DNA from 2 places in the Cohaesibacter intestini genome. Region 2 is predicted to be linked to the other one. Evidence: predicted binding sites of a transcription regulator. Region 2 holds the regulator's gene; the other holds the start of a gene.
The links. The regulator PhoB, encoded in region 2, activates phosphate uptake and scavenging genes when phosphate is short. The targets are predictions, from matches to a motif close to TGTCATNNANCTGTCAT.
Positions count from the first base shown of each region.

Region 1: phnC (phosphonate ABC transporter ATP-binding protein) is a predicted target of PhoB. The motif match lies at 1,749-1,765, and genes of this name have one in related genera.

Region 1 covers NZ_QODK01000003.1:706,478-710,900, reverse strand. The annotation lists gene phnD (phosphonate ABC transporter substrate-binding protein) at 1-716, opposite strand, end outside; gene phnC (phosphonate ABC transporter ATP-binding protein) at 804-1,649, opposite strand; gene DSD30_RS13870 (DapH/DapD/GlmU-related protein) at 1,834-2,469, opposite strand; gene phnL (phosphonate C-P lyase system protein PhnL) at 2,479-3,252, opposite strand; gene phnK (phosphonate C-P lyase system protein PhnK) at 3,266-4,123, opposite strand; gene DSD30_RS13855 (alpha-D-ribose 1-methylphosphonate 5-phosphate C-P-lyase PhnJ) at 4,120-4,423, opposite strand, start outside.
Region 2 covers NZ_QODK01000001.1:24,801-29,223, reverse strand. The annotation lists gene DSD30_RS00145 (L,D-transpeptidase family protein) at 703-2,184, shown strand; gene phoB (phosphate regulon transcriptional regulator PhoB) at 2,262-2,960, opposite strand; gene phoU (phosphate signaling complex protein PhoU) at 3,102-3,773, opposite strand; gene pstB (phosphate ABC transporter ATP-binding protein PstB) at 3,850-4,423, opposite strand, start outside.

The DNA of each region.
Region 1 (4,423 bases), on a different contig from region 2:
GGGATCAGTGGGGACTGCCACAGCTGAACCAGATCACCCATGTCGAGGATGCCTTTATCGACCATTTTCTTCAGGTTGCCAGAGGTGTAACCATCTTCGAATTTGCCAACGCCGGAAGACCAGGTGGTGCCAGCATCGAAGTTGCCCTTGACCACTTCGAGAACAAGGTTTTCATGACCACCGCCAAAGCCGGTGTCACCGAAATATTCCTTGATCTGACCACCAATAGCAGCAGGCAGGGTGACAGATGGGACAAGGAAACCGGAGGTGGAATCCGGATCGGCGAAACCGAGTTTTTTGCCCTTCATGTCTTCCAGCTTGGACATGCCGGAATCCTTGCGAGCAACCATGACGGAATAGTAGCCGGTCGACCCATCGGTCTGAACGGTGGTCAGGATTGGCTCAACGGCCTTTGGATCTTTCAAATACACTTTGGCATAGCCGGAAGCGCCGAGCTCTGCATAATCAAGGGTGCCGCCGAGCAGGCCCTGAATCACGCCGTCATAGTCGGCAGCAGGGAAAAGGGAAACTTTTTCAACGCCGATGGCAGCAGGCAGGGCATCAACGAGGCACTGGAAGTTGCGCAGACGGTCCGCTTCGTTTTCGCCACCCAGAATGCCGATGCGGAATTCTTTTTCAGCAGCATAAGAAGGAGCAGCGGCACCGGCTGCCAGAGCAGCCACGGAAACGGCGGCAAGAATTGCTTTTTTAAACATGTTCGTGTCTCCTGGTTTCAACCGGCTTTGCCGGTGTCATCCCTGTTGTTAAATCGAAGATTTTTGGTTCGTTCACTGTTGGCCTATTCACGCTGGCGAAGCGATCTCGGCTGCAGCCATTGACGCGACCGGGGCGACGGCTGGCTCGAAAGATTCCTTGATGGAGGTCGACGTGATGGCTTCGGAGATTTCGGCATCTTCCAAAGAGCCGTAAATCATCTTCACCGCATCATTGGTCAGCTCAGAGGATGGGCCATCGAACACCACACGGCCCTGATACATGCCGATGATCCGCTGACAGTAGGCACGCGCCGTATCAAGGGTATGCAGATTGGTCACCACCGTGATGCCGTCCCGCTCATTGATATCCTTGAGGCTGTCCATCACGATCTGCGCATTGAGCGGATCAAGGGATGCAATCGGCTCGTCTGCCAAGATGACCTTGGGACTCTGCATCAAGGCGCGCGCAATGGCGACACGCTGCTGCTGACCACCGGACAAGGTCCCTGCCCGCTGCAAGGCGGTTTGCTCAATGCCCAGTCGCTCAAGTGCGATCAGGGCTTCGGCCCGCTCTTGCCTTGTAAAGATGTTAAACAGATTAAGCAGCGTGTTGCGATGATTGAGACGGCCCAACAGGACATTGGTCAACACGTCGAGCCGTGGCACCAGATTGAACTGCTGGAAGATCATGGCGCAATCGCGCTGCCAATCGCGCAACTCACGCCCCTTGATCGACGAGACCTTTTTGTCATCACAGGAGATCGCGCCTTCGGACGGGTCAATGAGGCGGTTGATCATCCGCAACAGGGTCGACTTGCCCGCCCCAGAGCGTCCAATGATCCCAACCATCTGGCCTTGTGGAATGGTCACTGTGACGGAGTCAACGGCTGTATTGGTGCCGAAGCGGCGTGTCACATTGGTCAATTCCAGCATCTGGTTTTCTCCCGCAAGCGCCAAGCAATGCGCTTTGAATTGTTCGTTTCGATCTGGCGAACATCTACGAATTCTTTGTGAAAGGCGCATGTAAAGCATGTTTCAGTTGTGTGACAGGCGATGCTTTCCTGCGGATAAACCATCAAAACAAATAGCCGTTTGATCAGGAATAATGCCGTTGCAATCAGCGCTCGTAACGCGCCAAAAACGCATCAATTTGAAGATTGCGAAAATCTTCCAGCGCAGCGCGCAAATCCTCGTGGGGCCAGTCCCACCAAGCCAATGCAATCAAACGTTTGGCAATCTCTAGGGGGAAGCGTTCGCGGATGAGGCGGGCAGGTACGCCACCGACGATGGCATAATCAGGCACGTCTTTTGAGACCACCGCCCCTGCCCCGATCACCGCCCCATGACCAACGCGCACACCGGGCAGGATGGTTGCCCCATGACCGATCCAGACATCGTGGCCGATCCGGACCTTGTTATCGCGACGCCAGGCGAAAAAGTCCTGATCCATGTCTGCATCAGCAAAATAGTCTGACGCGCGATAGGTAAAATGATGCTGGGTGGCACGCCATGTGGGGTGATTGGTGGCATTGATGCGCACCGCATTGGCGATATTGGCAAACTTGCCAATCTCTGCATGCCATATGTCGCAATCCAGCATCACATAGGAATAGTCGCCCATGGTCGTCTCGGCGATGCGGCTACGGTCGGCGACCTCCGTGTAACGACCAAGCAGGCTGTCGCTGACTTTGGCTGTCTCATGGATCAAAGGGTCAACACCAAGGCGGGTTTTATTGGTCAGGTGGTCCGGCATGATCGTTCCTTATGCGCTTGTGGCTCCGACCAGATTGTCTCTGGCTTGCTCTGTCTGCAGTTGGGCATTGGTGGCAAAGCTCGAGACATCAATGATCTGGTCCGCGATGGCGTCACGAACATCGGCATCGTGAAAGATGCCGAGCAGAGCGACATTCTTGGCTTTCTTTTCTTCGATCAGATCAATGACAATCGCGCGGTTGGCGGCATCAAGCGAGGCCGTTGGCTCATCAAGCAGCAGGATCGGGTGATCGGTGAGAAACCCACGGGCAATGTTGACCCTTTGCTGTTCGCCACCGGAGAAAGTGGCAGGCGGAAGTTGCCAGAGCTTTTCAGGCAGATTGAGCCGTGCAAGCATCGCGCAGGCCCGCTCGCGGGCTTCCGCCACATCCGCGCCTTGGGCAACCAGCGGCTCGGCTGCGACATCCATGGCCGAGACACGGGGCATGGCGCGCAAAAACTGGCTGACATAGCCGATGGTTTCGCGGCGTACCGAGAGGATGGTGCGGGGATCGGCGGTGGCAAGATCCACCATCTTGTCACGATGGCAGGTGAGGATCTGGCCCTGATTGACCGCATAATTGCCGTAAATCATTTTCAGGATCGAGCTTTTGCCAACCCCGGACGGGCCACCGAGCACGGCGCATTGGCCTGCATGGAGCACCAGATTGACCCGCGAGACCACGGGAATGGTGATGGAGCCACGCAAATGCATGACGAAGCTTTTGGCAACGTTGGTGACGATCAACGGCGTTGCCTTCATCTCAATGTTGGGAGACGTCATCAATCGATCCTTTCTAGACCTGAAGGATGGAAGATATGAGAAGCTGGGTGTATGGCGCTTGCGGATCATCCAGCACCCGGTCTGTGAGGCCAGTTTCGATGACCCGACCGCCTTTCATCACCACCATGCGGTGGGACAGCAGACGGGCGACGGCCAGATCGTGGGTGACGACAATCGCCGCCAGTCCCAATTCGGCCACGAGCCCACGCATCAGATCGAGCAGACGAGCCTGCACTGACACATCCAAGCCGCCGGTCGGCTCATCCATGAAGATGAGACGCGGACCGGTGACCAGATTGCGAGCAATCTGCAAGCGCTGGCGCATGCCACCGGAAAAGGCGCGTGGTTCGTCATCGATGCGGTCGGCAGAGATTTCCACCTGTTCGAGCCAGTCGGTCGCGGTCTGCCGGATATCACCATAATGGCGCTGACCAATGGCCATCAGTCGCTCGCCGACATTGGCACCAGCGGAGACAGTCATGCGCAAGCCGTCAGCAGGGTTTTGATGAACAAAGCCCCAATCGGTGCGCATCAAAAAGCGCTTTTCCGCTTCACCCAGCCGGAAGACCTCGCGCATGGTTCCGTCACGCATGCGGTAATTGACCATGCCGGAGGTTGGCGTCAGGCGGGTGGAGATGCAATTGAGCAGGGTCGTTTTGCCAGAGCCGGACTCGCCGACAATGGCCAGCACTTCACCGGGCCAGAGATCAAAGCTGATCTCTTCACAGCCAACGCGTCGGCCATAATATTTGCTGACCGAGCGGACCTGCAGCAAAGGCTCTTCGTTGAGGTCCGTCGGGCGCTGGGTAACCAGCGAGGATTTGGCCTCAAACTCTTTGCCATGGAATTGGGAGGAATTTGGCTGGCTCATGCTGGCACCTCTTGATCATGATTGGCATCTGGTGCCATCGGGCCGCGGAAACCCTGAGCACGGCGGTCTTCGCAATAATCACTGTCAGAGCAGACAAACATCCGCTCGCCCTTGTCATCGAGAATGACCTCATCGAGATAGACGCCTGTGCCGCCACACAGAGCGCAAGGCTCGTCAAAGGCCTGAATTTCAAAGGGATAATCTTCGAAGTCGAGGCTGACGACATCGGTGTAAGGGGGGATGGCATAGATGCGCATTTCGCGCCCGGCGCCATAAAGCTGCAGGGCTTGCATCTGATGC
Region 2 (4,423 bases):
TGCAAAGACGGAAACTGTCTCTGTACAACATCCATCTCTGGGCCAGTCAAGATCGGATATGGCACATGCTTCAATCACCCGCACACACCCTCTTGCACGAGTATTCGGCCAAACCATAAGCACCCTAGTAGCGGTGTCAATATAAAGTCGGGGCAATCAGGGGCATTTCGAGGTTATGGACAGATAAAGTTCCCGGCAAACACAAGTGCGAGAGTCGAAATTTCCTGCGCTTAAATAGATTGTTTAAAAATATGGCGTATCTATTTGGTTTAGGGAGTGTCGCTAAAGTATTCTTGCGCAAAACGTTAAGAAAAGTTAAGTTTTGCTTCTCTTTGCAGGGTTGTCACCTTTTTGACGTTTGGGTAAGGCGATCAACTTTGCGTGAGACAGACTCCGATGGGGATGGGGAAATGGCAGAATAGAGCGCTTTTTCCGGTTGGCACCGCGCTGGGTGAAAACGCCTCTCCTGAGGAAAATATTCTTGTCTGACCAATATAGACAGATATACTGATACGATATTCTCGAATGTGTATTGCTGCCGGCGTGGGTGGTTCTCAGGATCATCCTTCGGCCCGAATGTTGAATTGAAGCCAGCCGGAAAATCCGGGCCTGACGTATGGAACGTTTGACCAAGGATGGGGTGGTTTCCGATCGAATGAGGGAAAAGAATTGGTTCACCAAGGGAAAGCGCCGAGCAAGCTGATGCTCACTGTTACCGTGCTTCTGTCCAGCACCGCTGTCGGAGCTGCGGCTGGCACGCCTGTCTCGCAACTGCCTGTTTCCAGCAAGGCTGAAAAACATCTGGATCCTACGTTGGACGCGCCTGTGCAGATCATTGTCTCGCGCAAGGATCAGCGTCTGCGGGTCTTCAAGGGCGGTGAGGAAATTGCGACCTCGCGTGTTTCGACCGGCAAGCGCGGCCACACCACCCCGACCGGCATCTATTCCATTCTGGAAAAGCGTCGCCGCCATTTCTCCAACCTCTATAACAGCGCACCAATGCCTTACATGCAGCGCCTGACATGGTCTGGCATTGCCTTGCATGAATCCAATTCTGTGCCGAGCTATCCGGCGTCCCATGGCTGCATCCGGTTGCCCAACGGCTTTGCCAAAAAGCTTTTCAGCCTCACCGAGCGTGGCGCCCATGTGGTGATAGCCAATCGTGATGCTGCACCGGAACTGATTGCCCATCCGGTGCTGTTCCAGCCAGAGGAAATGACCTCTTTCGACAAACTGTCGTCTGTGCAGGCAGCCGAACGCCAGGCCACCAAGACCTTTGGCAAGGTTGCCCTCCTGTCCGACAAGCCACCGCTTGATCCGTTGGCCCATCAAATGGCCAAGCGCCTCAACCGGTTTGCTGAAATCCGCCAGAGCGACAAGCCCTTGCGTATTTTCATCACCCGTCAGGCCAAAGGCAATCTGGTCCATGAAGTCCAGACCTTGCTGAACAAACTGGGCTTTGATGCGGGCGCGCCCGATGGCCTTGTGGGCAAAATGACACTGAGTGCTGTCAACGCTTTTGTCGCTTCCAAGAAAGACAGCATCGAAAGCCGCCAGTCTTCAATCTCCAGCAAGATCGATCAGACCCTGCTGGCGCAATTGTATCAGGCAGCAGGCAAGGGCGCAGTGCCGACTGGCCACCTCTTTGTGCGTCACAATTTCAAGCCCCTGTTCGATGCTCCGATCCAGATCCGCAATCCCGAGCAAGCGCTCGGCGCCCACCTCTTCACCGCGTCGCTTTCGCGTGAAGAAGAAGGTAAGCTTGATTGGCGGGCGCTGGCTCTTGGTGACATGCTGACAGCCAGGCTGCAAGACCGCTATGGGGTGACTGATCCGGGCGCCGATGATGGGATCGTGGCGTCCACAGACATTCTCGATCGTGTCATCATTCCTGATCATGTCCGCGCGCAGGTTAATCACCTGATTGGCAATGGTGCATCGCTCACCATATCCGATCGTGGCTTCAGCCGCGAAACCACGCCACAAGGCACGGATTTCATTGTGTTGACCAAACCCTCCTTGCCGAAATATGCCAAGAAGACGCCGGCCAAGGTCAAGAAACAGCGCGTGGTGAGAAAAATCACCAAGCCCAAGCGCTCCGTGGCCGAGGTGAAAAAACCGAAACGGCGCGGCCTCTTCGGTCTGTTCAAGAAGCGCAACACGGATCAGGTCGCCAGCCGCTAGGCTGTGATACAAACAGAACAAACAAAAAAACCGGCTCTACAACAAGGGCCGGTTTTTTGTCGATCAATATAACCGGATCACTCAACCGCAAATTGGTCATCGAAGCTGTAGCCTGAGCCACGCACGGTGCGGATGGGATCTTTCACCCGGCCCCGATTGATGGTTTTGCGCAGGCGCCCCACATGGACATCTACGGTCCGCTCGTCGACATAGACATCATGGCCCCAGACCCCATCGAGCAGCTGTTCGCGGGAATAGACACGACCCGGATTCTGCATCAGAAATTCCAGCAGACGATATTCGGTCGGGCCCAGATTGACCTCGCGATTGGCGCGTTTGACGCGATGGGTCTCCCGGTTTAGCTCCAAATCTCCGGCCTTAAGGATGGTTGCGACCAGATCCGGGCTGGCCCGGCGCAGGATTGCCCGCACACGGGCCATCAGCTCCGGTACGGAGAAGGGCTTGACCACATAATCATCAGCACCAGTGGAAAGTCCGCGAATGCGCTCGGATTCCTCGCCCCGCGCCGTCAGCATGATGACGGGGAGCTTGAGGGTTTTCGGTTTCGCACGCAAGCGCCTGCACAATTCGATGCCAGACAGTCCCGGCAGCATCCAATCCAGAAGCAGCAGGTCTGGAAGGGTTTCCTGCAACCTGCTCTCCGCTTCATCACCGCGGGCAATAACCTCTACCTGATAGCCTTCGGCTTCCAGATTGTAACGCAGAAGAAGGCTAAGGGCTTCTTCATCCTCCACGATCATTACTTTGGGGCTCATAGCCAAATGTTCCACATTCCGAAGATCCGTGCCAGCAGGGGCAAAAAATCGGATCATACCTTCAAGTTGGCACGACATCCAAGACGACGTCATGCCCGTTTTTGATGGACGATGTCAGGAGACCAGACGGCTCCTTGAGCATCACAGGGGACGATCGTCCATCGTATGCCCGGTTTTCACATAATAGATCGTTTCAGCGATGTTGGTTGCATGATCTCCGACGCGTTCGAGATGTTTGGCAGCAAACAGCAGGTTGGTGCAAACGGTGATGTTGCGTGGATCTTCCATCATGTAAGTGAGGAACTCACGGAACAACGAATTGTACAGGGCATCCACTTCACGGTCCTTCTGGACCACGGCCAATGCCACATTCTCGTCGTGGGCGGTATAGGCATCCAGCGTCCGGCGCAGCTGGTCAAGAGTGATCTCGGCCATATGCTCGATGCCGTGCATCAACTGCTTTGGATGGCTGCGGCCTTCCAGAGCCAAGGCGTTGCGGGCAATATTCTTGCCCAGATCGGCAACGCGCTCCAGATCGATGGAAATGCGCAGGGCTGCCACAATCTCACGCAAGTCCTTCGCCATTGGTTGGCGACGGGCGATGGTGAGAACGGCTTTCTCTTCGATTTCCTGATCCAGCTTGTTGATGAGCGCATCCTTTGCGACCGTTGCATGGGCCGCACTCATGTCCATGCGGACCAGAGAACTAACAGCTTCTTCCACCATGCGCTCTGCATGGCCACCCATTTCGGCAATGCGGCCGGTCAGCTCGCGCAGGTCGTCATCATAGGACGAGACAATATGATCAGACATTCTTGGTATTCCCCTGATAGTCGCTCATTTGGCGGCCAGAATGTGCTGATTCCAGCCTGCCGCGAAGTCAAAAAGCTTAGCCGAAGCGGCCGGTGATATAGTCCTGCGTCCGCTGATCTTTCGGGTTGGTAAAGATCATATCGGTTTGGCCTTCCTCGACGAGATTGCCAAGATGGAAGAAAGCGGTGCGCTGAGACACACGGGCAGCCTGCTGCATGGAGTGGGTCACGATGACGATGGTGTAATTCTCGCGCAATTCGTCAATCAGCTCCTCAACCTTTGCCGTGGCGATCGGGTCAAGGGCCGAGCAGGGCTCATCCATCAGGATGACTTCCGGGCTGACCGCGATGGCGCGCGCAATGCACAGGCGCTGTTGCTGCCCACCGGACAGGCCGGTGCCTGGCTCATCAAGGCGGTCCTTGATTTCTTCAAACAGACCGGCCTTCTGCAAGGAAGAGACGACAACCTCTTCCATCTCTGCCTTGTTGCGGCAAAGACCGTGAATGCGCGGGCCATAGGCCACATTCTCGAAGATGCTCTTGGGGAATGGGTTGGGCTTCTGGAACACCATGCCAACGCGGGCACGCAGCTCGACCACATCCACCTTTGGGTCGTAAATGTCACTGTCGCCAAGCTTGATGGCGCCGCCG